Regions from separate parts of the Actinomadura sp. 1N219 genome, predicted to be linked through region 4. Evidence: riboswitches for the same ligand, from Rfam matches in the RefSeq annotation. Region 4 holds a riboswitch; each other region holds the start of a gene.
What was found. A riboswitch is a leader RNA that binds a small molecule or an ion and turns the genes downstream of it on or off. The one in region 4 is predicted to bind cobalamin.

Region 1: it holds a riboswitch for cobalamin, as region 4 does, so the genes downstream of both, ACH35V_RS39875 (ABC transporter substrate-binding protein) here and ACH35V_RS00165 (ribonucleoside-diphosphate reductase subunit alpha) in region 4, are expected to answer to the same signal.
Region 2: it holds a riboswitch for cobalamin, as region 4 does, so the genes downstream of both, metE (5-methyltetrahydropteroyltriglutamate--homocysteine S-methyltransferase) here and ACH35V_RS00165 (ribonucleoside-diphosphate reductase subunit alpha) in region 4, are expected to answer to the same signal.
Region 3: it holds a riboswitch for cobalamin, as region 4 does, so the genes downstream of both, cobN (cobaltochelatase subunit CobN) here and ACH35V_RS00165 (ribonucleoside-diphosphate reductase subunit alpha) in region 4, are expected to answer to the same signal.

What each region holds. Positions count from the first base shown of each region.
Region 1 covers NZ_JBIRAY010000024.1:27,078-34,295, reverse strand. The annotation lists gene ACH35V_RS39890 (CHAT domain-containing protein) at 1-820, shown strand, start outside; gene ACH35V_RS39885 (ABC transporter ATP-binding protein) at 856-1,683, opposite strand; gene ACH35V_RS39880 (FecCD family ABC transporter permease) at 1,686-2,777, opposite strand; gene ACH35V_RS39875 (ABC transporter substrate-binding protein) at 2,774-3,862, opposite strand; cobalamin riboswitch at 3,899-4,098, opposite strand; cobalamin riboswitch at 4,198-4,267, shown strand; gene ACH35V_RS39870 (magnesium chelatase subunit D family protein) at 4,324-6,300, shown strand; gene cobO (cob(I)yrinic acid a,c-diamide adenosyltransferase) at 6,302-6,904, shown strand; gene ACH35V_RS39860 (cobyrinate a,c-diamide synthase) at 6,901-7,218, shown strand, end outside.
Region 2 covers NZ_JBIRAY010000004.1:40,339-47,556, forward strand. The annotation lists gene ACH35V_RS14985 (helix-turn-helix domain-containing protein) at 124-936, shown strand; gene ACH35V_RS14990 (DUF397 domain-containing protein) at 927-1,112, shown strand; gene ACH35V_RS14995 (DUF397 domain-containing protein) at 1,146-1,343, shown strand; gene ACH35V_RS15000 (SDR family NAD(P)-dependent oxidoreductase) at 1,365-2,150, opposite strand; gene ACH35V_RS15005 (hypothetical protein) at 2,340-2,891, shown strand; gene ACH35V_RS15010 (hypothetical protein) at 2,957-3,613, opposite strand; cobalamin riboswitch at 3,857-4,066, shown strand; gene metE (5-methyltetrahydropteroyltriglutamate--homocysteine S-methyltransferase) at 4,168-6,450, shown strand; gene ACH35V_RS15020 (MarR family winged helix-turn-helix transcriptional regulator) at 6,742-7,218, opposite strand, start outside.
Region 3 covers NZ_JBIRAY010000024.1:18,544-25,761, forward strand. The annotation lists gene ACH35V_RS39835 (cobalt-precorrin-6A reductase) at 1-417, shown strand, start outside; gene ACH35V_RS39840 (precorrin-2 C(20)-methyltransferase) at 408-1,895, opposite strand; gene ACH35V_RS39845 (precorrin-8X methylmutase) at 1,895-2,515, opposite strand; gene ACH35V_RS39850 (precorrin-3B synthase) at 2,512-3,621, opposite strand; cobalamin riboswitch at 3,691-3,815, shown strand; gene cobN (cobaltochelatase subunit CobN) at 3,946-7,218, shown strand, end outside.
Region 4 covers NZ_JBIRAY010000001.1:31,760-38,977, reverse strand. The annotation lists gene ACH35V_RS00180 (hypothetical protein) at 84-236, opposite strand; gene ACH35V_RS00175 (MFS transporter) at 332-1,522, opposite strand; gene ACH35V_RS00170 (ribonucleotide-diphosphate reductase subunit beta) at 1,673-2,695, opposite strand; gene ACH35V_RS00165 (ribonucleoside-diphosphate reductase subunit alpha) at 2,692-4,995, opposite strand; cobalamin riboswitch at 5,123-5,354, opposite strand; gene ACH35V_RS00160 (hypothetical protein) at 5,459-6,148, shown strand; gene ACH35V_RS00155 (YcnI family protein) at 6,224-6,949, shown strand; gene ACH35V_RS00150 (copper resistance protein CopC) at 6,946-7,218, shown strand, end outside.

The DNA.
Region 1 (7,218 bases), on a different contig from region 4:
CGGCCACACCCGTCCGCCCGCGCCCGGACGGCCCTGGCCCCACCTGCACTGGTGCCCGACCTGGCTGCTCACCTTCCTGCCCTTCCACGCGGCCGCGGCCGCCGACCCGTCCGGCGACGGCGACGGCGACTCGGTGCTGGACCGGGTCATCTCGTCCTATGCCGTCAGCCTGCGCACACTGCGCTCGGGCACCGAGCAGGGCGACCCGCCGCCATCGAGAAGGTCGCTGCTGGTGATCTCCATGCCCGGCACGCCGGACCTGCCGTCCCTGCCGGGTGCGCTGCGGGAGTCGTCGCTGCTCTCGGGCCTGCCGGTCCCGACCCGGACGCTCACCGGCGACCAGGCCGACCGCGCGGCCGTCCGGCGCGCCTTGGACGAGCACGCGTGGGCGCACTTCGCCTGCCACGCCGCGCAGGACCTGCGGCACCCGAGCCGGGGGCGGCTTTTCCTGCACGACCACCGGACGCGCCCGTTCACCGTGCTGGACATCTCGCGGATGCATCTGCGGCACGCCCGGTTCGCGTTCCTGTCGGCCTGCGAGACCGCCCGCGGCGGACGGCGCCTGCCGGACGAGGCGCTGCACCTCGGCGGCGCACTCCAACTCGCCGGATACCAGCACGTGATCGCCACGCTGTGGCCGGTCAAGGACGCCGTCGCGGCAGAGGTGACCGCCGACGTGTACGCCAGGTTGCACACGTCCGAGGGCTCGATCGACACGGCGCGGGCGGCGGCCGCCGTCCACGAGGCAATGCGGACCCAGCGCGACCGCCACCCCGACGACCCGGCGCTGTGGGCCGGCTACGTCCATTTCGGCCCTTGAACCAGCTCAGGGCACGGCGAGGACGTCCCTGCTCGTCACCTGCGGTGTTCCGCCGGGAGGACGGTGATCTGGGGGTGGCCGCTGCGGGGGTGCTCGACGACTTCGGCGTCGACCCGGTAGACGTCGGCGAGCAGGTCCGGCGTGAGCACGTCCCCCGGCGGTCCCGTCGCGACGGTCCGGCCCGCGTTCAGGACGTGGAGGCGGTCGCAGAACGAGGCGGCCAGGTTGAGGTCGTGCAGGGCGGCGACCGCGGTGACGCCGAGCCGGCGGACGAGGTGGAGGGCGTCGGTCTGGTGCCGCAGGTCCAGGTGGTTGGTCGGTTCGTCCAGGACCAGGACCCCGGTTCGCTGGGCCAGCGCGCGGGCGATGAGGACGCGCTGCTTCTCACCGCCCGACAGCCGGTCGAAGGGCGCGTCGACCAGGTGCGCGGCCTCCAGCTCCGCCAGCGACCCGGTGATGATCTCGCGGTCGTCCGTGTCGTCGCCTTGGAAGGCGCGTTTGTGCGGGGTGCGGCCCATCGCGACGACGTCGTACACGGTCAGCTCGAAGTCGCCGGGTGTCTCCTGCAGGACGGCGGCCAAGCGCCGGGCTAGGTGCTTGCCCGGCATGCGCCAGATGTCCTCGCCGTCCAGCAGGACCCGCCCCGAGGTGGGGCGCCGGGCCCGGTAGAAGGTGCGCAGCAGGGTGGACTTCCCGGCGCCGTTGGGGCCGACGAGCCCGACGATCTCCCCCGGCGCCGCCGTCAGGGAGACGGCGTCCACCAGCGTCCGGCCGTCGACGACGACCGTCACCGCTTCGGCCCGCAGCGTCCCGGCCGGTGGCCCGGCGCCCGTGGCGGGCGTGCCCGTGGGGGTCGCGTCCATGCTCACCGCGCCGCCTTCCGCCGCATCAGGAAGAGGAAGAAGGGGCCGCCGACGAGCGCGGTGAGGATGCCGACGGGGATCTCCTCGGGACTGATCAGGGTCCGCGCCGCCAGGTCGGTGACGATCAGGAACGCGGCGCCCAGCAGGGCCGCGGCCGGCAGCGCGCGGCGGTGGTCGGCGCCGACCAGCAGCCGCACCGCATGGGGCATGATCAGCCCGACGAACCCGATCGAGCCGCTGACCGCGACGATCGCGCCGATCATCAGGGCGACCAGCGCGAACAGCGCCCCGCGGAAGCGGTGCACGTCCAGTCCGAGGGCCGCGGCCGCCTCCTCCCCGGCCAGCAGCAGGTTCAGGGGACGGGACAGGCCGAGCAGGACCGCCGTGCCCGCGAGCACCACGGCCGCGGGGATCCACAGCACGGTCCAGGTGGTGCCGGCCAGGCCGCCGAGCATCCAGCGCAAGGCCGACTCGGCGGCGCGCGGGTCGCCGGAGGTGAGGACCAGGTAGCTCGCGACCGCCGTGAGCACCTCGGCGGTGGCGACTCCCGCCAGTACCAGGCGCACCGTGGTCATCCGCCCGCCGGAGCGGGCCAGGAAGTACACCAGCACCAGGGCCAGCAGGGCGCCGCCGAACGCGGCGAGCGGCAACGAGAACATCCCGAACCACGCCATGGGGAACACCACCACGAGCACCGCGCCGACCATCGCGCCCGAGGACACCCCGAGCAGCATGGGGTCGGCCAGCGGGTTGCGGACCACGGCCTGCAGGACCGTCCCGCAGACCGACAGGCCCGCCCCGACCGCCGCGCACAGCAGCACCCGCGGCAGCCGGACGTCCATCACGATGGTCTCGCGGACCGGCGGCCAGTCCGGGTCCGCGAGCGCGGGATGCACCTGGTGGAGCAGGATGCCCCAGACCTGGCCGGGCGGGATCCGCACCGAGCCCGCGGCGATTCCCGCCGTGGCCGCCACCAGCACCAGCGCGCCGAACAGCGCCAGGACCAGCGGATAGGGAACGCGGACGCGGCCGCGAGGGGCGGCGGCGACCGCCGTCCGTCCGCGGGAGACGCGGGGCTCGGCGACGCCGGTCATGTGAAACGGTCCGGGTGCAGCTGCCGGGCGAGCGACTCGACCGCTCCGGCCGCCCGGACGCCCGTCACCGTGGACGACAGCGGCAGGACCGCGAACCGCCTGTTCTTGATCGCTGGAACGTCCTTCAGCGCGGGGCTGGCCAGCAGGAATCTCCGCTTGGCGTCGGCGGACTGGTCTCCGTAGTCGTAGATGACGATGACCTCGGGCGCCCGCGCGGCCAGCTGCTCGAACGAGACGTCCCCGTAGGCCTTGCGCACGTCGGAGAACAGGTTGGTCCCGCCCGCCAGCCGGATGATCTCGTTGCCGATCCCCGCGCCGCCCGCCGTGAACACGGTCTTGTCGCCGCTGTCGTAGACGGCGACCTTGACCGGCGTCGCGGCGGGCGCGGGTTCGGCGAGCCGGGCCTCGACCCGGTCCAGGACGGCGCGCAGCGAGGCGATGCGCCGCTCCGCCCGGTCCGGCACGCCGAAGATCTTGGCGACGGTCCGGATCTCCTCCTCGACCGTGGCCATGGTCACCGGGCCCCTGGGGCATTCCTCGACGTTGAGGTGGGTGTCGATCCCGGCCTTCTTCAGGGCGGCCCGGCCGCGGCCGTCCTTCTCCTCGAACGTGCTCGCCCATCCGCCGTAGACGAAGTCGGGCTCGGCCGCCAGCAGCGTCTCGTAGGACGGGTACTCCTCGGACAGCACCTTCACCCGGTCGAAGGCGGCCTGGAACTCCGGGAGGATCCGGTCGTCGAGGTAGCCCGTCCCGACCATCGACTTCTCCAGGCCGAGCGCCAGCATCACCTCGGTCGCGTGCTGGTTCAGCGACACCGCGCGCCGCGGGGGCCGCTGGTAGGTCGTCGTCACCCCGCAGTTGGCCACCGTCACCGGGAAGCCGGGCGGGGCCGCGTCCGCGCGGTCGTCTCCGGCGCGTCCGGTGTCACCGCCGCATCCGGCGATCAGCAGGACCGCGACGAGCGTCGCCGACGCCCGGGCGCGGATACGGGTGCCGAAACCGACGGTCGCCACGGCAGTCCGGCGTGCGGTCGTCCGGCGTGCGGTCGTCCGGCGCGGCGCCGGGCGTGTCGAGCCCTTGGGCATGCAGCCCTCTCCTCTCTGGGGAGATCCGCCCCAGTCCTGTCGAGGAGGCGACCGCGTGAGTCTCCTGGCTCTCGGGTCGATGCTCGTCCCGGCCTTCCCGCCCGCTCGCGCGGGCAGTGGCGTCGTCGGGATCCGCTCGCCGATCACAGTGGCGGGACCGCGCCGGAATCGCACCGGCTTCCTCGTCCGCCATCGCCTACACCGCACATGGTGACACATGTCATGGCAATGAGTACGGAAGTGTTACCCGTCCCGGCCCATGACCTGGGTATGCGTGATCTTGACAGCCGCGGGAGCGGGACCGTACCGTCCCCCCTGTTCCGCGGTTGTCCGAGGGAAATCCGGTGAGAGGCCGGTGCGGACGCGCCACTGTATCCGGGTCGGCGAACCCGGGAGCCAGGTCACTCGGACCACCGCGACCTCACCTGTCCGGGACGCGCAAGATCCCTCATGGAGGTGCCGTGGGTTCGCCGCCGGTTCCAGACGGCCGCCTGAACGACGCCTATCCGTTCACCGCCGTCGTCGGCCTGGACGACCTGAAGCTGGCGCTGCTGCTCAACGCCGTCTCCCCGCGGGTCGGCGGCGTGCTGGTGCGCGGCGAGAAGGGCACCGCCAAGTCGACGGTCGTCCGCGCGCTTGCTGCGCAGCTTCCCGCCGTCGACACGGTGGCGGGCTGCCGGTTCGCCTGCGATCCGGACGCGCCCGACCCGTCCTGCCCGGACGGCCCGCACGAGCGGGGCGTCCAGCCGGTGCGGCGGCCGTCCGCGCTGGTGGAGCTGCCGGTCGGCGCGTCGGAGGACCGGGTCGCCGGGTCGCTGGACGTGGAGCGCGCGCTGACCGAGGGCGTCAAGGCGTTCGAGCCCGGCCTGCTCGCGGCGGCGCACCGCGGCGTCCTGTACGTGGACGAGGTGAACCTGCTGCACGACCACCTCGTCGACCTGCTCCTCGACGCGGCCGCGCTCGGCACCTGCTACGTGGAGCGCGAGTCGGTCTCGGTCCGGCACGCGGCGCGGTTCCTGCTCGTCGGGACGATGAACCCGGAGGAGGGCGAGCTGCGCCCGCAGCTGCTCGACCGGTTCGGGCTGACGGTGGAGGTGCGGGCGTCGCGGGAACCGAAGGAGCGCGCCGAGGTCGTCCGGCGGCGGCTGGCGTTCGACGCCGACCCGGCGGGCTTCGCGGCGCGCTGGGCCGCCGACGAGACCGCTCTCGCCGGGCGCATCGCGGCCGCCAGGGAGCGGCTGGCGGGCGTCCGGCTGCCGGACGAGCGGCTGGAGCAGATCGCTGCGGTGTGCGCCGGGTTCGAGGTGGACGGCCTGCGCGCCGACCTCGTCACGGCGAACGCCGCGCTCGCGCACGCCGCCTGGCACGGCCGCGACGAGGTGACGACGGACGACGTCCGCGCCGCCGCCCGCCTGGCGCTGCCGCACCGCCGCCGCCGCGACCCGTTCGACGCCCCGGGGCTGGACGAGTCGCTGCTGGACGACCTGCTCGGCGAAGCCTCTCCCGACGATGACCCGCCACCCGGCGGCGACGATGGAGGCACGGGCGGGAGCACCCCTCCTCCCGAGGGCGGCGAGGGCGGAGCCGAGCCGCCCGCATCGGCGCCGGAGGACGGCGACCGGCCCGGCGGGGCGAACGGAGGCGGCGAGCGGGTCGCGTCCGCCGCCGAGCCGCACGCGGTGCCGCTGCTGGAGGTTCCCGGGGTCGGCGACGGCGTCGCGGGACGCCGGTCGCGGTCGCGGACGCCGCGCGGCCGCGTCGTCGGAGCGCGCCGTCCGGCCGCGAAGGTCCGCGACCCGCACGTGGTGGCGACCATGCTGGCCGCCGCACCGCACCAGCGGGCGCGCGGCCGGACGGGCGCCGGGCTCGTGCTGCGGCCGGACGATCTGCGCGAGTCCGACCGCGAGGGCCGCGAGGGCAACCTCGTCCTGTTCGTCGTGGACGCCAGCGGTTCGATGGCCGCGCGCCGCCGCATGACGGCGGTGAAGACGGCGGTGCTGAGCCTGCTGCTGGACGCCTACCAGCGCCGCGACAAGATCGGCCTGATCACCTTCCGGGGCCGGACGGCCGACCTCGTGCTGCCGCCGACGTCGTCGGTCGAGGCGGGCGCGGCGCGGCTCCGCGCGCTCCCCACCGGCGGGCGCACGCCGCTGGCCGCCGGGCTGGTCCGGGCCGCCGAGGTGCTGCGCGCCGAGCGGCTGCGCGACCCGGCGCGGCGCCCGCTGCTCGTGGTCGTCACCGACGGCCGCGCGACCGCCGAGGGCGACGTGGCGCGGGCCGCCGGGCTGCTCGCCGGGACGGCCGGGATCGTCGTCGACTGCGAGGACGGCCCGGTCCGGCTCGGTCTCGCCGGACGGCTCGCGGTCCGGCTCGGGGCGCGGCTCGTCCCACTCCGCGACCTCGACGGGGTCGTGCGCGATCAGCGGAAGGCGGCCTGAGATGCCCCAGGGGAAGCCCGTGTCCGTCCCCGACGACGGCCTGACCACGCGGCAGCGCCGCAACCGGCCGCTGCTGATCGTCCACACCGGCGCCGGGAAGGGGAAGTCGACGGCCGCGTTCGGGATGGCGCTGCGGGCGTGGAACCAGGGCTGGCCGATCGCGGTGTTCCAGTTCGTGAAGTCGGCGAAGTGGCGGATCGGCGAGGAACGCGCGCTGCGCGTGCTGGGCGACAGCGGCGAGGGCGGCCCGGTCGCGTGGCACAAGATGGGCGAGGGCTGGTCGTGGATCCGGCGGCCCGGCGCCGAGGACGACCACGCCGCCGACGCGCGGGAGGGCTGGGCGCAGATCAAGCGCGACCTGGCCGCCGAGGCGCACCGCTTCTACGTGCTGGACGAGTTCACCTACCCGCTCAAGTGGGGCTGGCTCGACCTGGACGACGTGGTCGGGACGCTCACGTCCCGCCCCGGCGACCAGCACGTCGTCATCACCGGGCGGGACGCGCCCGCCCGGCTCGTCGAGGCCGCCGACCTCGTCACGGAGATGGGCAAGGTCCGGCACCCGATGGACGCCGGGCAGAAGGGCCAGCGGGGCATCGAGTGGTGACCGCCCGCGTCCCGCGGCTGGTGGTGGCGGCGCCGGCGTCCGGGAGCGGGAAGACGACGGTGGCGACGGGGCTGATCGCGGCACTGCGGGCGCGCGGCCTGAGGGTGTCCCCGCACAAGGTCGGCCCCGACTACATCGATCCGGGTTATCACGGGCTCGCGGCCGGGCGCCCCGGCCGCAACCTCGACCCGTGGCTGGTCGGTGAGGAGCGGATCGCGCCGCTGTTCCTGCACGGCGCCGCCGGGTGCGACGTCGCCGTGGTCGAGGGCGTGATGGGCCTGTTCGACGGGCGCGGCGACGGCGACTTCGCGTCC
Region 2 (7,218 bases), on a different contig from region 4:
TTTCTCTCAGTAAGCCACCCATCGACAGAGAGTTATTGTTAACCTTCGGAAAGACACAACATCTCGTCAGCGATCTTGTCGTTTCGGTAACGAGCGGTTTCGGCCGGTTGAGGAGTGACGATCATGGCATCCCCCCGACGACGTGCAGTGACGTCACCCGCGCTGGCGGCTTTTGGACGCCAGTTCAGGCGGTACCGAGAACGTGCTGGGTTGAGTCAGGCCCGCGTCGGGCAGCGCACCGGCAAGACCGCATCCTTCGTCTCGCAGGTCGAGAGCGGGAAGAAACGGTGCAAACGCCAGTTCGTCGAGATCATGGACCCGGAACTCAAGGCGGGCGGCGTCCTGCTCAACCTCTACGACGACCTCGCCAGGGACGACGGGCGCCTGGGCGTCCCTACCTGGTTCGACTGGCCCGAGGTAGAGGCCGAGGCCAACGTACTGACTTGGTGGGAGCACACCATCATCCCCGGCCTCCTCCAGAAAGAGCGCTACGCTCGCGCCTTCCTAGGGACCGATGAGAAGGTAGCGGCGCGCATGGCCCGTCAGGAGATCCTTACGCGCGATGTCCCCGCTCCCACCACTCTGCTTGCATTCGTGAGCGAGAATGCGCTCAGCACCCTCACCGGTTCGCCAGAGATCATGAGGGAGCAGCTAGAGCACTTGATAGTAATGAGCGAGCTACCGAACGTCACGATCCAAGTCGTCATGCACGATGATGGTGTTCCTGCCGCGACCGGTGGGGCGTTCATTCTCGCGACAATGAACGACCGGAGCGAGGTGGCGTATCTTGAGACGACAGTACGCGGCATCACGACCGAAGACGAGAACGATCTCACTGGGCTAGCTCAAGCTCTGAGGACATTGGGAAGCAAGGCTCTCCCGGCGAACATGACACGGGAGATGATAAGAAAGGTGATAGAAACCAAATGGACTTGAGCAACCTCACTTGGCGCAAAGCCATGAAGAGCGGCGAAAATGGTGGCGCTTGCGTAGAGGTCGCCAGCGATCCTGAGACCGTGGCTATCCGCGACAGCAAGGATCCTGAAGGCCCCAAACTCACCATGAGCCACACCGATTTCCGCCGCCTCACTCAGATCCTCAACAACATCTAGTAGCAAGCCGGTCTCCAGGAATGAGGTCGAGAAATGGACCTAAATCACTCCGCGTGGCGCAAGGCAAGCAAGTCCACAGAGAACGGCGGAGACTGCGTAGAAGTTGCCGCCGTTACTGAGAGTGTGGCCGTTCGGGATAGCAAAGATCCCGATGGGCCTAAGCTCATCCTGAGCCGCAGCGACTTTCGGCGTTTCGCGGAGACCCTCAAGGGTGAGTGTCTTCCATCCTGAAGCTGCAGGTGGGTGCGCGTGTTAGCTGGGAAACATTCCGGTGGCGTTGACGAAGGAACCGGTCACGGCGTCGGCCTTGTCGGAGGCGAGGAACGTGGCCAACTCCGCGATGTCGGCCAGGCGCGGTGAGCGGCGAAGCATCCGCATCTCATCCAACTGAGTGAGAAGTCCCTGAAAGGCCGCCTCATCCGCAAGGTTCAGGTTGTGGTCGGCCGTCCAGAGCTTTTCCGGCGACAAGGTGTCGGGAACTCCGGCCACCCACATGCCGAGGACGCGGACGCCGTGCGGCCCGACCTCGGCCGCGAGATTGCGGATGAAGGTGTCGATCGCCGCGTCGGCCGGTCCCGTGTTGCCCATCATCGGGCTGCCGTGAGCTGAGCCGCTGTTCAACGCCAGTATCACGCCGGATCCCTTTTCGATCATGTGCCGGGCCGCCGCCCGCGCGGTGATGAAGCTCGTCGTCACCCCGGTGGTGATGGCACGGGTGAAGTCGGCGGTGGTCATCTCGGCCAGCGGGATCCCCTGCACGTCCCCGCGCGTGATGAGGTTCAGGGACACATCGATGCTGCCTGCCGCGGCGACAACGCTCCTGGCGTGCTCGTCCACGGCCCGCTCGTCCAGGGCGTCGACCACGGCCACCTCAGCGACGCCACCGGCATCGGTGATCTCTCCGGCCACCGCATCGAGCTTGTCGCGGGTCCGCCCGGTCAGGAAGACTTTCGCCCCGTTGCGGGCGAAGGTCTTGGCGATACCGCCACCGAGCGAGCCGCCCCCGCCGTAGATGATGGCGTTCTTGTTCTCGAGCATGCTCATAACTCCCGTCGTCGCGCAGTCCGGTGATCACCATCACTCAGGTCATTCCGACCTTATCCAGGGTGACGTACGCCTGGATTTGACTCTTTCTTTGAGCCGCCCCCGGTGGTTGGTACCGCGTGCGTGCGGACGTGGGGGTGGGCGGGGTGGTTGTGGCGTGTTTAGGACACGAACCGCGCTGACATGAGCGGCATCTCATGGGTGTACGTGATCACCTCACTTACGGGGGAAAAGCTCATGCAAATCCGCACCAGAGGGCGCGCCGGCAAGGTCGGCGCGATGGCGACTGCCGCGGTCTTCGCCGTGACCGCGCCGGTAATGGCCGGGGGGCTCGTCTCACCGGCGCAAGCGACTACGGGGACGACGCCGTCCAAGGCGCCTGCGCAGGCGTCGCAACTGCGAGGGGAATGGAAGTCGCTGACCGACCGCCAGCCAGTGGACGGCGACGACGGCGGCGTCAGCGGCTATGCGCACCGGTACTGGTCCGGCGATGCCGGCGACACCTGGGCGGAAGTCAGGTTCAGGGCCCGTGGCGAGAAATGGGGCGTCGCCAACAGCACGGGCACAACGGCCTACTTCTTCGCGTGGGTCAACAACAAGATCTACTTCCAGTGGAAGCTCAAGCCCAACGAGCGTAAGAACTGGACCGGCGGCTTCCGCGAGGGGCTCCCGGTCAAGATCCAGGTCTGCGTGAACAGCCGAGGCTGCGCCACGCAGGACAATCTCCGCACCTGACCAGCGCCTTTGGTTCAGGGAGGACGTCCCGGACGTCCTCCCTGAACGGCGTGGACGTCACCGGGTCACGTGGTCTTGAACGAGGAGATCTTGTTGTTCAAGCCGGTGAGCTCGATGTCGTGGTCGCGGTATTTCTTGAAGTGCTTGCCGTCGTATCCCTTGCCGTTCCATGCCTTCATGTCGCAGCGGTTGCGGGTGACGAATGAACTTGCCCTGTCATTCCAGCCGAGGTCGCCGAGATCCGGCTGGACGCCGTCCACGTCCCCCTTCTTTTTCGTGCATTTGCCCTCGGACCCCAGCCTGATCGACGGTTTGGCGTAGCCGCTCGGGTCGTAGAGGATGACATGCACTTTCCATGCCGACGTGGCCTGCCTGGCATTGGCGTAGGCGTCGGCTTCCTGCTCGGTCTGGAAGCACCTCATGGACGTGGTGTCCATCTCGGCCACGCACTGCTGGTGCGTGGCCGTCTCCATGAGGGTGGAGCCCGTGACGGACGGGGCGGCGGCGGCCGACGCGCCCAAGGCGAGAACGGTCGAGGTAAGGGCGGCGACACCGGCGCCGACGATGCCCAGTCTGGCGGTCGTGGAAATGGCACTCATGAATGAGCCCTCCGGAAATGCTGGCATGCGAAACAGAATCGACGTCCTTGAAAGGGACGTGCCGGGTTCAGCGGCAAACGGCGCCAGCCCGCTGAGATGGGGAGCGTGAATCACCACGGTCACCGCACATGCGCCCATTAACAAGATCATTGGCCGCATTCGGACAGACCATGTCACCGACTCTGGAATCGTCACATTCGCGGTCAGCTCAACCACTGGGTACGTCGCGCCTGGCTCTCGCGGGCGCCGGAGCGGCTGGTGGCGCGAGCGGCCGCCGGGGACGCCGGGGACGTCGCGGAGTCGGGCCGAAGGCCGTCGCGTTCACTGCGAGGCGCTCGCCTGAGTTCACCGGGTCGAGGTGTCGATAGACTCCGGATTGCGGACGGTTCACTCGGTTTCGAGTGTCGTAAGAGGGAACCCGGTGCGAATCCGGGACTGCCCCGCAGCGGTGAGTGGGAACGACCGCCGTCATCACGCACTGGGCCTGACGGCCTGGGAAGCGACGGTTAGTAGGACGCTTCTTCCGGGAAGCGATGCCCGCGAGTCCGAAGACCTGCCTCCGCCCGCGCGCCGCCCGGCGCGCGGTGGTCTGCGGCCTCGCGGGAAGGTCAGCGGCGTACGGTCCATCGTGCGCACCTCCCCGCGCGTCCGCCAATGGCACAGCGAGGGAAAGCGCCATGAACACGACGATCCTGGGATATCCCCGAATCGGGCCGCGCCGGGAGCTGAAGTTCGCCACCGAGGACTTCTGGGCCGGACGCGCCGACGCCGACGCGCTCGCCAAGACGGGTGCCGAGCTGCGCGCAAACGTCTGGACGAGCCTGCGCGACGCCGGTCTAAACGCGATCCCGTCCAACACGTTCTCGTTCTACGACCAGGTGCTCGACACGAGCGTGCTCGTCGACGCCGTCCCCGACCGGTATCGCCATCTGCGCGGGCTCGACCGGTACTTCGCGATGGCGCGCGGGGTGCAGGACGTCCCGCCGCTGGAGATGACGAAGTGGTTCGACACGAACTACCACTACATCGTCCCGGAGCTGGGCCCGGGCACGCGGTTCCGGCTGGCGGACGGCTCGGCGGCCAAACCGCTGGTCGAGTACCGGGAGGCCAAGGCGCTCGGGATCGAGACGCGGCCGGTGCTCGTCGGGCCGCTCACCTACCTGCTGCTGGCCAAGCCGGCGGAGGACGCGCCGGGCGAATTCCGGCCGCTCGATCTGCTCGACGGGCTCATCGACGTGTATGCGGAGGTGTTGGAACGGCTGGCGGGATCGGGCGCCGAATGGGTTCAGCTGGACGAGCCCGCCCTCGTCGCCGACCGCAGCGAGGAGGAGATCGCGGCGCTCGCTCGTGCGTATGCGCGGCTGGGGCGGTTGACGAGCAGGCCGCGGCTGATGGTCGCCACGTACTTCGGCACGATCGGCGCGGACGCGTTGCGCGTCCTGGCGGGCAGCCGTGTCGAGGCGGTCGGCCTGGACTTCGCGGCCGGGCCGGACAACCTCGACGTCCTCGCGTCGGTCGGCGGGCTGCCGCGCAAGACGCTCGTCGCCGGTGTGGTGGACGGACGGAACGTATGGCGCGCCGACCAGCGCCGCGCCAAGGCCACCTGCGCGTCGCTGCTCGGGCTCGTCGATCAGATCGTGGTGAGCACGTCGTGCTCGCTGCTGCACGTCCCCATCGACCTGGACGCCGAGACCTCGCTCGACCCGGGCGTCCGAGGACGGCTCGCGTTCGCGCGGCAGAAGGTCGCGGAGGTCGTCGCGGTCGGGCGGGCGCTGCGCGAAGACGGCCCGTTGCAGGGGCTGGAGGACGGCCCGTCCCCGGCCGAGACGCCGGCGCCGCCCGCGAGCGTTGACCAGGGCGTCCGCGCCCGGCTGGACTCGCTCGGCGACGGGACGGGCCGCGGCGACCGCGCCGTCCGGTTCGCCGCGCAGCGGGACGAGCTGGGCCTGCCCGCGCTGGCGACGACGACGATCGGCTCGTTCCCGCAGACCCCCGAGATCCGCCGCGCCCGCGCCGACCTCCGCGCCGGACGCCTCACCGCCGACGCCTACGAGCAGACGATGAAGGACGAGATCGCCCGCGTCATCGCGCTGCAGGAGGACCTCGGCCTGGACGTCCTCGTCCACGGCGAGCCCGAACGCAACGACATGGTGCAGTACTTCGCCGAGCAGCTCGACGGGTACGCCGCCACGGAGCACGGGTGGGTGCAGTCGTACGGGTCGCGGTACGTCCGGCCGCCGATCCTGCACAGCGACGTCGCGCGGCCGCGTCCGATGACGGTGGAGTGGGCGACGTACGCGCAGTCGCTGACGAGCAAGCCGGTCAAGGGCATGCTGACCGGCCCGGTGACGATGCTGGCCTGGTCGTTCGTGCGGGACGACCAGCCGCTCGCCGACACCGCCCGGCAGATCGCCCTCGCGCTGCGGGACGAGATCGCCGACCTGGAGGCGGCCGGGATCCGCGTCATCCAGGTGGACGAGCCCGCGCTGCGCGAACTGCTGCCGCTGCGGGGCGCCGACCGTCCGGCCTACATGGAGTGGGCCGTCGGCGCGTTCCGCCTCGCGACCTCGGGCGTCGCGGACACGACGCAGATCCACACGCACATGTGCTACTCCGAGTTCGGCGAGATCATCGGCGCGATCGGGGCGCTGGACGCCGACGTGACCAGCGTCGAGGCGGCCCGCTCGCACATGGAACTCGTCGCCGACCTGCGCGCCGCCGGGTACGAGAACGGCATCGGGCCGGGGGTGTACGACATCCACTCGCCGCGCGTCCCCGGCGCCGACGAGATCGAGGAGAACCTGCGGCGCGCGCTACGGGCCGTCGACCCCGGACGGCTCTGGGTCAACCCCGACTGCGGCCTGAAGACCCGCGCCTACCCCGAGACGGAAGCGTCCCTGCGAAACCTGGTCACGGCCGCCCGCCGCGTCCGCGCCGACGTCACGCCCACGACCAACTGACCCCCGTCCGACCAGCGCAAAGGCCGACCCCGACGGGACGTCCCGCCGGGGTCGGCCTGTGCTGATCTGGAAGCGGGGCTCCAAGGCCGCCCAGCGTGCCGGAGGTCGCGTGCGTCGTCGCCGAGCCCGAACAGCAGCGTGACGGCAAGCCGACACGACCGCCAGACCACGTCCGACCCAGCACGACAGGCCGGCCCCTGCGAGACTCCCGGGGTCGGCCTGGTGCTGGTCTGCGGGCGGGTCTCAAAGGCCGCCTGGCGTGCCGGGGGTCGCGTGACTCGTCGCCGAGGGTCAGGGGTCGCCTAGTGGGCGGGGGGCGGTCGACTCGTCGCCGAGGCTTAGGAGGAGGGTGCGCAAGGTCGCGGCCAGGTCGTCCTGCTGGTGCTGGTCGAGTGCGGCGAGGATGCGCTGTTCGTTGTCGAGGTGGGCGGCGACGGCTCGGTCGATGAGGTCGCGGCCGGTGGGGGTGAGGGCGACGAGGACGGTGCGCCGGTTGGCCGGGTCGACGTCGCGCGTGATGTAGCCCTTGGCGACGAGCCGGTCGAGCCGGTTGGTGACGGCGCCCGAGGTCACCATCGAGGAGCGGGCCAGCATGCCGGCGGTCATCCCGTCTTGCGAGCCGCCGCGGCGGAGGGTGGCCAGGACGTCGAACTCGCCCCTTTCCAGCCCGAACTCGCTGAAGAGCGCCTTGAGCTCGCGTTCGACGAGCCGGGTCACCCGGGACAGGCGGCCGAGAACCCGCATGGGGGACGCGTCCAGGTCCGGGCG
Region 3 (7,218 bases), on a different contig from region 4:
GGGGACGGCGACGAGTGGCACCGCGTCCCCTCGCTCGGCGAGGCCGCCGCCGCGCTGCCGGACGGCGCCCGCGCGTTCCTCACCACCGGGCGGCGCAGCCTCCCGGTGTTCGCGGCCCGCACCGGCGTGTGGTTCCTCGCCAGGTCGGTCGATCCGCCGGAGCCGCCCGTCCCGTCCAACGTGCGCGTGCTGCTCTCCCGCGGCCCCTACACGGTGGACGGCGAGCGTGCGCTGATCCGCGAGCACCGGCTGGACGTGCTGGTCACCAAGGACAGCGGCGGCGCGATGACCCGCGCGAAGCTCGCCGCCGCGCGGGACGCCGGGCTGCCGGTGATCATGGTCGATCGCCCGCCCGTCCCGGGCGGCGTCGCGGAGACCGGGGACGCGGCCGCCGCCGCGCGCTGGGCTCAGGGGTAGCGGCGGGGCGTGTAGACCACGCCGCGGCCGGTGACCCGGGTCGTGGACGATCCGACGATGACCAGGCAGCGCATGTCGACGAGGTCGGGGTCGAGCTTGCCGAGCGTCGTCACGGTGACGCTCTCCTCGGGGCCGCCGACGTCGCGTCCGATCACCACCGGCGTCTCCGGCGAACGGTGTTCCAGCAGCAGGTCGCGGGCAGCCGGAAGCTGGTGCCTGCGGCGGCTCGACGACGGGTTGTACAGGGCGAGCACCAGGTCGGCCTCCGCCGCTGCGGTGATCCGCCGGGCGATCGCGTCCCAGGGTTTGAGCAGGTCCGACAGCGACAGGACGCAGAAGTCGTGGCCGAGCGGCGCGCCCGCACGGGCGGCGACGGCCTGGGCGGCGGTCAGGCCCGGGACGATCCGCACCGGCACGCCGGCGAACTCGTCCTCCGCCGCCGCCTCCAGCACTGCGGTCGCCATCGCGAACACTCCCGGGTCGCCGGACGAGACGACGGCGACGCGGGCGCCGTCCCGGGCGAGCGCCAGCGCGTGCCGGGCCCGGTCGGCCTCGACGCGGTTGCCGGTGGAGTGCCGCCGCTGGCGGGGGTTGGGCGGCACGCGGTCCAGGTAGGGGCCGTAGCCGACGAGGTCGGTGGCCGACGCCAGGACGTCCTGCGCCTCCGGGGTGAGCCACGGCCGTCCCGCCGGGCCGAGCCCGACGACCGCGACCCCTCCCGGCCCCTCCGGCCGCGCCGGGGAAGGCGCGGTGAACGTCTGCTCCGCCGGGCTCGTCAGCAACGCCAGCGACATGTACGGGACGTCCGCCGGGTCGACGTCGGCGAGCGGTTCGACCCGCTGCCGGTCGGTGGCGGCCCGTTCGACGTACCAGCCGTCGCCGAGCCGCCCCGCGTCCTCGAACGCCTGCCTGACCTTGGGGAACGTCCGGCCGAGCTTGAGGACGGCGGCCGCGTCCGCCGAGCGCAGCCGTTCGGTCAGCTCGTCGCCGGGGAGCGTGCCTGGCAGTACGGTCAGCGTCTCCTCGCGCTCCACCAGCGGGCGTCCCGCCGCGGCGGCGGCGGCGCTGAGCGAGGTGACGCCCGGCACGACCTCGGCCGGGTAGTGGGGAGCGAGCCGTTTGTGCAGGTGCATGTAGGAGCCGTAGAACAGCGGGTCGCCCTCGCTCAGGACGACGACCGTCCGGCCCGCGTTGAGGTGCGCGGCGAGCCGGGCGGTGCAGTCGGCGTAGAACTCCTCCAGCGCGCCCTTGTAGCCGCCGGGGTGATCGGTCGTCTCGGTGGTGACCGGGTAGACGAGCTGCTCCTCGACCTGGCCGCCGCGCAGGTAGGGCGCCGCGATGGCGCGGGCGATGCTGCGGCCGTGCCGCGCGGAATGGTAGGCGACCACGTCCGCCGCGCCGATCAGCCGGGCCGCCTTCACGGTGACCAGCTCGGGGTCGCCGGGCCCGACGCCCACGCCGTAGAGCCGTCCCGTCATCACTCCGCCTCGCTGGCGACGGCGTTGACCGCCGCCGCCGTCATCGCGCTGCCGCCGCGCCGCCCGCGCACCACCAGGTGCGGCAGGTCGCTCGCGGCGAGCGCCTCCTTGGACTCGGCCGCCCCGATGAACCCGACCGGGATCCCGAGGACCGCGGCCGGACGCGCCGCGCCCTGACCGACCAGCTCCAGCAGCCGGAACAGCGCGGTCGGCGCGTTGCCGACCGCGACGACGGCGCCGTCGAGGCGGTCCCGCCACAGGTCGAGGGCCGCCGCGCTGCGCGTCGTGCCGAGCCGGGCCGCCAGCTCAGGGACGCGCGGGTCGCCGAGCGTGCAGACGATCTCGTTCCCGGCGGGGAGCCGGGCCCGGGTGATCCCGGCCGCCACCATCCGCGCGTCGCACAGGATCGGCGCGCCGTCCAGCAGCGCGGCCCGCGCCCGCGCGACGACCCCCGGCGACCAGGCGAGGTCGTCGACGAGGTCGGTCATCCCGCAGGCGTGGATCATGCGGACGGCGACCCGCGCCACGTCGTCCGGCAGATCCGACAGGTCGGCCTCCGCGCGGATGGTCGCGAACGACCGGCGGTAGATCTCCGCGCCGTCGCGGATGTAGTCGGTCATCGCTCCTCGCCGTCCACGGTCTTCAGCGTGACGGGGCCGCGCGGCATCCCGCAGCGCCGGTCGCAGCCCGCCCAGTGGACGGGGATCGGTGCGGCGCGGTCGAGGCCGTCCACCCAGCGGCGGGCCTCGCCCTGCACGTCGCCGCGCGACTTCGCGCAGCCGGGGCTGCCGGTGCACGCCGTCACCCCGACCCACGGCGAGCCGGGATCGGTCGCGAATCCCCGCCGCGCGAGGCGGGCCGCGTCCCGTTCGGCCTCGTCCCGTCGCAGGTCCCGCAGGACGACGCTCCGCCACGGGGTCAGGCGCGCCTCGCCCGCGACGTCGGCGAGCGCCTCGGCCTGCGCGCCCGACATCCGCCCGAGCGGCGGCACGACCTCCAGCGCGGCGAGCCCGTCCCGCTGCCGGATGATCCCCGCGTGCGGGGCGGGCGGGTCCGGGACGTGCCTCCCGTCCGCCGGGACTCCGCCGAGCCGTTCCGCGACGAGGCCCGCCCCGCCGGGCACCTCGGCCAGCCGCCAGGCGCCGCCGCGGACGTCGAGGAACGCCTCCGCCGCCGCGATCATGGTCTGGACGGGATCGGCGGACGCCGGGGCGAGCGGGGTTCCGGCCAGGAGGAGGCCGTCGGGGGTCATCGTCAGGTCGGCGTCCAGGGACGCCGCGTCGCCGGTGCCGTCGTCCAGCGCGAACAGGAACCGGCCCGGGAGCCCGGCCAGCCGGGGACGCGCGCACAGCGCCCGGTCGAGGGCGGCGACCAGGGGGTCGGTCGCGAGGCGGCCGTGCCGTCCGCGCCCGCCGAGGGGCGAGGCGACGATGTTGCGCACCCGCTCGTGGGACGCCGACGGCAGCAGCCCGGCGGCCGTGAGGCGCGCCGCGAGCGCCGCCGGGTCGCGCACGCCGCGCAGCTGGAGGTTGGCGCGGGACGTCAGCTCGATGACGTCCCGGCCCAGCTCGCGCGCGGCGGCGCCGAGCACTTGGAGCTGCGCGGCGGACACCGCCCCGCCGGGGACGCGGACGCGCGCCAGCGGGCCGTCGGCTGCGTCGTGCGTCTGCAGAGCTCCGGGGCACGCGTCGGCGCGCGCTCTCCCCACCGCATGGACATTCGGCACGATGAGGATGCTAACCCCCGTTTGCGGGCGGCTCGCGCTGCCGTACGCTTCTGCACGACGACGACAATGGAGGAAGCCGGTGTGAATCCGGCGCGGTCCCGCCACTGTCACCGGGGAGCGACCCCCGCTTGAGGCCACTGTCCCTCGTGGACGGGAAGGCCGGGGCGAGCGCTGATCCGGAAGCCAGGACACTCCCGCCGTCGTGACACCCGCGACCGGGGCGAGGACCCCAGGGGAGGATCCGCCGTGTCCGCCGACACGTCCGCGCAGGAGCGCACCCGTCACGCGTGGGGGGCCGACCCCCCACACCCCCCGGAACGACTTGTGCTGCTGCTCTCGACATCCGACACCGACCTTTTGAGCGCCCGCGCGTCCGGCGCCGCCTACCGGCTCGGCAATCCCGCGCGGCTCGCCGTGGACGACCTGCCGGAGCTGGTCGAGGGCGCCGATCTCGTCGTCGTCCGGCTGCTCGGCGGGCGGCGCGCCTGGGAGGACGGGCTGGACGCGCTGCTGGCGGGCCCGCGGCCGGTGGTCGTGCTCGGCGGCGAGCAGGCGCCCGACGCGGAGCTGATGGAGCTGTCCCGGCTCGGCGGCGGGGTGAGCGGCGGCGTGTGCGCCGACGCGCACGCCTACCTCGCGCACGGCGGCCCCGGCAACCTGACGGAGCTGCACGCCTTCCTCTGCGACACCGTGCTGCTCACCGGCCGCGGCTTCGCGCCGCCTCAGCCCACCCCCACCTGGGGACGGCTGGAGCGCGCGTCCCGCGCCTCCGACGGCCCCGTGGTCGGGGTGCTGTACTACCGCGCCCATCACGTGGCCGGGAACACCGCATTCGTCGAGGCGCTGTGCGCCGCCGTGGAGGACGCGGGCGGACGGCCGCTGCCGGTGTTCTGCTCGTCCCTGCGCGCGGCGGAGCCGGAGTTGCTGGCCACCCTCCGGGAGGTGGACGCGCTGGTCGTGACCGTCCTCGCGGCGGGCGGGTCGCGGCCCGCGGCGGCCGGGGCGGGCGGCGACGACGAGGCGTGGGACGTCGGCGCACTCGCCGAGCTGGACGTCCCGATCCTGCAAGGACTCTGCCTCACCATGCCCCGGGCCGACTGGGAGGCGAGCGACGACGGCCTGTCCCCGCTGGACGCCGCGTCGCAGGTCGCCATCCCCGAGTTCGACGGACGGATCATCACGGTCCCGTTCTCGTTCAAGGAGACCGGCGAGGACGGCCTGACCGTCTACGCCGCCGACCCCGAGCGGGCGGCGCGGGTCGCGGGCATCGCCGTCCGGCACGGCCGCCTGCGGCACACCCCGCCCGCCGAGCGGCGCCTGGTGGTGATGCTGTCGGCGTACCCGACGAAGCACTCCCGCGTCGGCAACGCCGTGGGGCTGGACACCCCGGCGAGCACCGTCCGGCTCCTGGCCCGGCTCGCCGAAGCGGGATACGACCTCGGCGAGGGCTTCCCCGGAGTCGCGGAGCAGGACGGGGACGCGCTCGTCCACGCGCTGATCGCGGCGGGCGGGCAGGACGAGGACTGGCTCACCGAGGAGCAGCTCGCGGGCAACCCCGTCCGGATCTCCGCCGCGTCCTACGAGCGCTGGCACCGCACCCTCCCACCGGATCTGCGGGAGGAGATGGAGCGGCACTGGGGCCCGGCGCCCGGCGAGCTGTTCGTCCAGGACGGCGACATCGTGCTCGCGGCCCTGCGCGCGGGCAACGTCGTCGTCATGGTGCAGCCGCCGCGCGGATTCGGGCAGAACCCGATCGCGATCTACCACGACCCCGACCTGCCGCCCAGCCACCACTACCTGGCCGCCTACCGGTGGCTCTCGGACGAGTTCGGCGCGCACGCGATCGTGCACGTCGGCAAGCACGGCAACCTGGAGTGGCTGCCCGGCAAGGCGGCGGGCATGTCGGCGTCGTGCGGCACCGACGCGGCGCTCGGCGACGTCCCGCTGATCTACCCGTTCCTCGTCAACGACCCCGGCGAGGGCACGCAGGCCAAGCGCCGCGCGCACGCCGTGCTCGTGGACCACATGGTGCCGCCGATGGCCCGCGCCGAGACCTACGGCGACATCGCCCGCCTCGAACAGCTCCTCGACGAGCACGCCACCATCGCCGCGATGGACCCCGCGAAGCTCCCCGCGATCCGCGCCCAGATCTGGACGCTGATCCAGGCCGCGAAACTCGACCACGACCTCGGCCTGGACGACCGTCCCCACGACGCCGAGTTCGACGACTTCATCCTGCACGTCGACGGCTGGCTGTGCGAGGTGAAGGACGCGCAGATCCGCGACGGCCTGCACGTCCTCGGCGAGGCGCCGGAGGGGTCGGTCCGCGTCGGCCTGGTGCTGGCCATGCTGCGGGCGCGGCAGATGTGGTCAGGGCGCGAGACGCTGCCCGGCCTGCGCGAGGCGCTCGGCCTCACCGAGGACGGCAGCGAGGCGCTCGCCGACGTGGACGCCGCCGAAGCCGCGGCCCGCTCGCTCGTCCAGGCGATGGAGGACGCCAGCTGGCGACCGGACGCGGTCCCGCAGGTGGCGGCACAGGCGCCCGAGGAGCGTCGTGACCTCGTGGGACGGGTGCTGGCGTTCGCCGCGACCGAGGTCGTCCCGCGCCTGGCCCGCACGACCGACGAGATAGACCACGTCCTGCACGCCCTGGACGGCGGCTACGTCCCGGCCGGGCCGAGCGGCTCGCCGCTGCGCGGGCTGATCAACGTCCTGCCGACCGGCCGCAACTTCTACTCCGTGGACCCGCGCGCCGTGCCGAGCCGCCTCGCCTGGGAGACCGGGCAGGCGATGGCCGGGTCGCTGCTGGAGCGCTACCGCGCCGACCACGGCGAATGGCCGCGCTCGGTGGGCCTGTCGGTGTGGGGGACGAGCGCGATGCGCACGGCGGGCGACGACGTGGCCGAAGTGCTGGCGCTGCTGGGCGTCCGCCCGGAGTGGGACGAGGCGTCCCGCCGCGTCACCGCCCTGACGCCGGTCCCGGTCGCGGAGCTGGGCAGGCCGCGCATCGACGTGACCGTCCGCATCAGCGGGTTCTTCCGGGACGCGTTCCCGCACGTCGTCGCGATGCTGGACGACGCCGTCCGGCTCGTCGCCGCCCTCGACGAACCCGACGCCGACAACCACGTCCGCGCGCACGTCAGGGCCGACCGGGAGCGGCACGGCGACGACCGGCGCGCCACCCTCCGCGTCTTCGGGTCGGCGCCCGGCGCCTACGGCGCGGGCCTGCTGCCGCTCATCGACAGCCGCAACTGGCGCGACGACGCCGACCTCGCCGAGGTCTACGCGGTGTGGGGCGGCCACGCCTACGGCCGCGACCTGGACGGCGTCCCGGCCCGCGCCGACATGGAGAGCGCCTACCGGCGGATCGCCGTGGCCGCCAAGAACGTCGACACGCGCGAGCACGACATCGCCGACTCCGACGACTACTTCCAGTACCACGGCGGGATGATCGCGACCGTGCGCGCGCTGACCGGCCGCGACCCCGCCGCCTACGTCGGCGACAGCACCCGCCCGGACGCGGTCCGCACCCGGACGCTGTCGGAGGAGACCGCGCGGATCTTCCGCGCCCGCGTCGTCAACCCGAACTGGCTGGCG
Region 4 (7,218 bases):
AGGCCCGTCCCCGGGACGGGACGGGCCTGGAGGGGTGATCGGTGACGGTCGTCACCGGGGGTCAGTGGCGGGATCCGCCGGAGTCAGTGGCGGGATCCGCCGCGGACTTTGGACAGCAGGCGGCGGGCCTTGGCCTGGTGGCGCGGGTCGCGGGCGAGCCGCTCCGCCTTGGCCCGCGCCTTCTGGCCCTGCGGGCTCCGGAGAAATTTCTTAATCCGGTCGATGATGGAAGCCATCGTTCTTCCTCCTCGGCCTTGCTATGACAGTTCAACGTCTGCCCACTCTGGAAAGTTCGGAACCGTCCCAGCGGCGCGGAACATGATCCTCCCTGTCAGGCCCGCCGGGTACTCCAGACGGCCAGGAATGTGAGGACGGTCAGCGCGGCGCCGAACCACAGCACGGCGGTGGCGGACGCGCCGTTCACGACGAGGCCGCCGAACAGCGCGCCGAGCGCGATGGCGAGGTTGAACACGACGGTGTTGAGGGCCGTGGCCGCCTCGGCGTGGTCGGGCGCGGCCTTCAGGATCCACATCTGGACGGTGACGGGGACGGCTCCGAACGCCAGCCCCCAGAGGATCAGCAGGGCGACCCCGGTGACGGCGGTCGCGCCGAGCAGCGGGAACAGCGCCAGGACGGCGGTGAGCAGGACGCTGACGGCCGTGATCGTGACGCGGACGTTCTTCCCGGCGGCGGATCCGGCGACGAACGTCCCGGCGATGCCGGCGGCGCCGAACAGGAGGAGCAGCGGGCCGATGAGGTCCTCGTCGATGCCGGAGACGTCCTGGAGCACGGGGCTGACGAAGGTGTAGGCCGCCATGTGCCCGCTGACCAGGAGGAACGTGGCGATGGTGGCGGCGCGGACGAATGGGTTCCCGAAGAGGGAGAGCAGCGCGCCGAGGCGGATGGAGCCGGTGGCGGGGATGCCGGGCAGGAGCAGGAACAGCGCGGCGACGGCCAGGAGCCCGAGGCCGGAGAGGGTGAGGAACGCGATCCGCCAGTCGGTGAGGCCGCCGATCAGCGTCCCGGCGGGGACGCCCAGGACGTTCGCGGCGGTGGCCCCGCCGAAGGCGATCGAGGTGGCGCGGGCGACGTGGCCGGACGGGACCAGCCGGACGGCGATCCCGGCCGCCAGCGCCCAGAACCCGCCGATGCTGATCCCGACCAGGAAGCGGGAGGCGAGGAGCACCGGGAAGTTCGGGGCCAGGAAGGAGAGGAGGTTGGCGACCACCATCAGGCTGATCAGGGCGAGCAGGACGGTGCGGCGGTCCAGGCGTCCGATCGCGACCGGGACCAGGAGCGCGCCCGCTGACGCGACGAGGCCGGGCACGGTGACCATCAGGCCCGCGGTCCCCTCGGACACCCCGAGGTCACCGCCGATGGACGTCAGCAGGCCGACGGGCAGTTGCTCGGCCGTCACCACGAGGAACGTCCCGACCGCGACGGCCACCACGGCCAGCCAGCGCTTGACGGACACGTGCTCGGCGGCGGCCTCGGCCGATGCGGGTGGTTCGACGCGGTTCATCGCTGCACACTCCCAACTCAAGGACAACTGTTCAACGTCAAGTAGATGAACGCTAAGAATTATTCCATTGAGAGAGTACTGGGATCCGCCGGATGCGCAACGGCCCAGCTCCAGACCAACGTCCGGAGCCGGGCCGCCACCCGTAGCGGGTCAGAACGCTTCGTCCAGCGAGACGCTCCCCTCCACGCCGATCTGGTACGCCGAGACGCGCCGCTCGAAGAAGTTCGACAGCTCCTGGACGTCCTGCAACTCCATGAACGCGAACGGGTTCGCCGTCCCGTAGCGGGCCGGGAGGCCGAGCCGGACGAGGCGCTGGTCCGCGACGTACTCCAGGTAGGCGCGCATGTCGTCCGCGCCCATCCCGGGCAGGCCGTCGCCGCACAGGTCGCGCGCGAAGTCGAGTTCCGCCTGGACGGCCTCCTCCAGCATCCGCGTGACCTGCTCCGTCAGGTCGGCGTCGAACAGCTCCGGCTCCTCCGCCCGGACGGTGTCGACCACGGAGAACGCGAACTCCATGTGCATCGACTCGTCCCGGAACACCCAGTTGGTTCCGGAGGCCAGGCCGTTCAGCAGCCCGCGCGAACGGAGCCAGTACACGTAGGCGAACGCGCCGTAGAAGAACAGTCCCTCGATGCACGCAGCGAAACAGATCAGGTTCAGCAGGAACGCGCGACGGTCTGCGGCGGTGCGGAGTTCGTCCAGGGAGCCGAGCGAGTCGATCCAGCGGAAGCAGAACTCCGCCTTGGAACGGATGGACGGAATGTGCTCGATCGCCGCGAACGCCTTGGCGCGCTCGTCCTGGTCGGGCAGATAGGTGTCGAGAAGGGTCAGATAGAACTGGACGTGCACGGCCTCCTCATAGAGCTGCCGCGACAGGTACAGCCGCGCCTCCGGGGCGTTGACGTGCTTGTAGAGGTTGAGCACGAGGTTGTTCGCCACGATCGAGTCGCCGGTGGCGAAGAACGCGACGAGCCGGTTGACCAGGTGCACCTCGGCGGGCGTCAGGCGCGCGAGGTCCACGAGGTCGGACGCGAGATCGACCTCCTCGACCGTCCACGTGTTGCGGATCGCGGCGCGGTAGCGCTCGTAGAAATCGGGGTAGCGCATGGGCCGCAGCGTCAGGTCCATGCCCGGGTCGAGCAGCATGGCGCGCCGTTTCGTAGGAGCGCTCACTGGCATGCCTCGCAGGTCTCGGGGTTCTCCAGGGAGCAGACGGCCGCCGCCACTGTGGTCTGCGCGATCCGGGTGGCCGGACGCGAACGCAGGTAGTACGTGGTTTTCAGGCCGCTCCGCCACGCGTAGGCGTACATCGAGGAGAGCTTTCCGATGGTCGGCGTCTCCATGAACAGGTTCAGCGAGTGGGACTGGTCGATGTACGGGGTGCGGGCGGCGGCGAGGTCGATCAGCGACTTCTGCGGCAGCTCCCAGGCCGTCCGGTAGAGGGACAGCATCTCGTCCGGCAGGTCGACGAGGCCCTGGACGGACCCGTTCGCCTTCTTGATCGCCTCCCGGACGGCCGGCGTCCACAGCCCGAGCGACTTCAGATCGTCCACCAGATAGCCGTTGATCTGCAGGAACTCGCCGGACAGCGTCTCGCGCTTGAACAGGTTGGACACCTGCGGCTCGATGCACTCGTAGCAGCCCGCGATGGACGCGATCGTCGCGGTCGGCGCGATCGCGATCAGCAGCGAGTTGCGCAGCCCGACCTCGGCGACGCGCGCCCGGACCCGCTCCCATTCGGCCGGACGGGACGGCGCGGCGTCCGGGAAATGGTCCAGGTGGAGTTGGCCTCGGGCGGTGCGCGTCCGGTCGTAGGCGGGCAGCGGGCCGTGGGCGGCGGCGAGGTCGGCAGACGCGTCGTACGCCGCTAGCGCGATTTCCTCGGAGATGCGCGTCGACAGCGCGCGGGCTTCGTCGGAGTCGAATGGGAGGCGGAGCGTGAAGAAGACGTCCGCTAGACCCATCACGCCCAGGCCGACCGGACGCCATTTGCTGTTCGCCGCCTGCGCCTCCGGCGTCGGATAGAAGCCGCGGTCGATCGTCCGGTCAAGGAACCGGATGGCGGTGCGGACGGTGGCGCGGAGCCGTTCCCAGTCAATGCCGGACGGATCGACGTGCGCGGCCAAATTCACCGATCCGAGGTTGCAGACGGCCGCCTCGCCGTCGCTCGTCACCTCCAGGATCTCTGTGCACAGGTTCGACAGATGGACGGTCTGACCCGGTTCAAAGGTCTGATTGCAGGCGCGGTTGGCGGCGTCCTTGAACGTCATCCAGCCGTTGCCCGTCTCGGCGAGCGTCCGCATCATCCGCCCGTAGAGCTTGCGGGCCGGGACCTGCCGGACGAACCGTCCCGCCTTCTCCGCCGCCCGGTACGCCTCGTCGAACGCGTCGCCCCAGAGGTCGGCCAGCTCGGGGACCTCCTTCGGGTCGAACAGCGACCATGTCCCGTCCTGCTCGACGCGGCGCATGAACTCGTCCGGGATCCAGTTGGCCAGGTTCAGGTTGTGGGCGCGGCGCGCGTCCTCGCCCGTGTTGTCGCGCAGCTCCAGGAACTCCTCGACGTCGGCGTGCCACGGCTCCAGGTACACGCACGCCGCGCCCTTCCTGCGTCCGCCCTGGTTGACGGCCGCGACGGACGAGTCGAGCGTCCGCAGCCACGGGACGATCCCGTTGGAATGCCCGTTCGTGCCGCGGATCAGCGACCCGCGCGAGCGGACCTTCGTCCACGAGATCCCGATGCCGCCCGCGTACTTGCTGAGCCGCGCCACCTGCCCGTACCGCTCGTAGATCGACTCCAGCTCGTCGCGCGGCGAGTCGAGCAGGAAGCAGGACGAGAGCTGCGGGCGGCGGGCCGCCGAGTTGAACAGCGTCGGTGAGCTGGGCAGATACGAGAGCGTGCTGAGCAGCCCGTACAGCTCGGCGGCCTCGTCCACGTCGTCGGACAGGCCGCACGCGACGCGCAGGAGGAAATGCTGCGGACGTTCCAGGACGAGCCGCGATTGCGGATGCCTCAGCAGATAGCGGTCATAGAGCGTCCGGAGCCCGAAGTACTCGAAGCGGTCGTCGGCGGACCCGTCGATGAGGGCGTTGAGCGCGGACGCGTCGGCGGCGACGAACGCGGCCGGAGCGTCCGCGAGCAGACCCTCCCGGTGCGCGGCGGCGACCGAATCGGCGAACGTCCGGACCCCGGCGGACGCCGCCTCGTCCCGTATCCGCAGGCCGAGCAGCCGTGCCGCGACCTTGGAGTACCCGGGTTCGGCGGGCACCAGTGCGCTCGCCTCGCCGATCGCGAGGTCGCGCAGGGCCGCCGCGTCCAGCCCGTCCGTTCCCGTGCGGACGGCGGCCAGCACCCGTCCCGCGTCGACGTCCGGCACCCCGTCGCAGGCCGCCCCGACCTCGGCGGCGACGCGCGCGTCCGCCGCCGTGCCCGCCGTCGTGCCCGGCTCCACCCGTACGGCCAGGTCCTGTGTCACGTGCTCTCTCCCCTCGCAGCCGCCTCGCGGACGGCATGCGAACGGGACGCCGGCGTCAACCGATGGGCACGCCGCGCTCCGCCCCCGGCCCACCCGCGAAGCCTGGACGTGTCGATCCGAGGGGCGACCCTCGGATCATCGTGCGGGCAGGTCTTCGGACTCGCGGGCGCCGCGCCTCCAAAACCGAAGACGCGTCCTACTGGCCGTCGCTTCCCAGGCCGGTGGATTCCGGCCCAGTGCGTAAGACGGCGGTCGTTCCCGCTCACCGCTGCGGGGCAGTCCCGGACTCGCACCGGGTTCCCTCTTGCGACGCCCCCGCCGACCAGCGGCGGGGGCGAACCAGCACGGGATTGAACCCTACATGTAGTTGACGATCTTTGCATCACCCCAAGATGTTGGGCGTGTCGAAAGATCGCGGGGCCGACTACCCAGACGGCGGATGTGGTGGGACGATGGTTGCGCCATGTCCCCGCGTCCCCCGCAACCGGGCTTCCGAACAGCGCGCGCGGTGGTGTTCGCCACCGTGTGCGTCACGCTGGCGACCGCCGGGCACGTCCTCGCGTCGGGGACGGCGATCCCCATGTGGGCGGTCCTGACGGGATTCGGCGCGGTGCTCGGCGTGACGCTCCTGCTGGCGGGCCACGAACGGTCGCTGGCGACGATCCTCGGCGGCCTCCTGGGCGGCCAGTTCGCGCTGCACGCGCTCTTCACGGGCGCCACCGACCCGATCAACGCGCCAGCGGCGGCCCTCCAGGATCCGGCGCTCCGCGCGGCGGCCCTGCACCAGGCGGGGATGCACCAGACCTCCGTCTCCGACGCGGCGATGGCGGGCTCGGACATCCTGGTCCCCGTCGCGCACGCCGCGGGCGGCACGACGATGACGCTCGCGCACACCGTCGCGGCGCTGATCGCGGCATGGTGGCTGCGGCGCGGGGAGCGGGCCGCGTGGTCGCTGGCCCGGCGGGTCGCCGGCGCGGCCGACCGGCCGATCCGGCTGCTGCTCGCCCTCCTCGCCGTCGAACCCGTCGCCGCTCCGCCGCGCATCCCCGCCGTGCCGGCGACGGCCGCGGTCACGGCGGTCGGCCGCACGCTGCGGCATCAGGTCGTCCGGCGGGGTCCTCCATCGCGTTCGAGGGCGCTCCTTTCGCACTGAGCGAGCGCCGTACGTCACCGGACGCCGATTCCCGGCGCTTCCGGATTTCCCCGTACACTCGAACGGATATTCGCCATGCTCTCTCTTTCCCATGTCCTCCCTCGGGGCGCCCGCCGGTTGGGCGCCGTCGCGGGCCTCGCCGCCGTGTCCGTGGTCGGGCTGGCCACGGCCGCGTCCGCGCACGTCACCGTCAACCCGAAGACCGCCGAGCAGGGCGGCTACACCAAGGTCGCGTTCCGGGTGCCGAACGAGCGCGACAACGCGTCCACGACCAAGCTGGTGGTGCACCTGCCGGCCGAGCATCCGCTGTCGTCGGTGTCGGTCCGTCCCGTCCCCGGCTGGACGGTGAAGGCCGAGAAGTCCAAGCTCGCGACCCCGCTCAAGACCCACGGCGGCGAGCAGACCGAGGCCGTCACCAAGATCACCTGGTCCGGCGGCAAGATCGACCCCGGGACGTTCCAGGAGTTCGACGTCTCCCTGGGACCGCTGCCGACGAACACCGGAGAGATGATGTTCAAGGCCGACCAGACGTACTCCAACGGCGAGGTCGTCAAGTGGGACCAGCCGCCGCCCGCCGCGGGCGCGGCCGAGCCCGAGCATCCGGCGCCCGTGCTCAAGCTCGTCCCGAAGGGCCAGCAGGAGGCGGTCGGGCTGACCGCGAGCGCGAAGACGAAGCCGGCCGCCACCGCGTCCGCCGATGACGGCACCGCGCGGCTCCTCGGCGGCATCGGCATCGCGGTCGGCGCCCTCGGCCTCACGGTCGGCGGCTACGGCCTGAACCGCGCCCGGAGCCGCTCATGACCCGCGCAACAGCACGGATCGCGACAGGACGGATCGCGACAGGACGGGTCGCGGCGGGACGGGTCGCGGCGGGACGGGTCGCGGCCGGTGCGCTGGCCGTGGGGACGGTGCTGGCGATGTCCGCGACGCCGGCGTCCGCGCACACCGCGCTGACGGCGGCCAACCCCAAGAAGGGTTCGTCGGTCGCGGCCCCGTCGCAGATCGTCCTGACCTACACGGAGACGATCCGGCTGCCGCGCGTGATCCTCACCGACGCGTCCGGCAAGCAG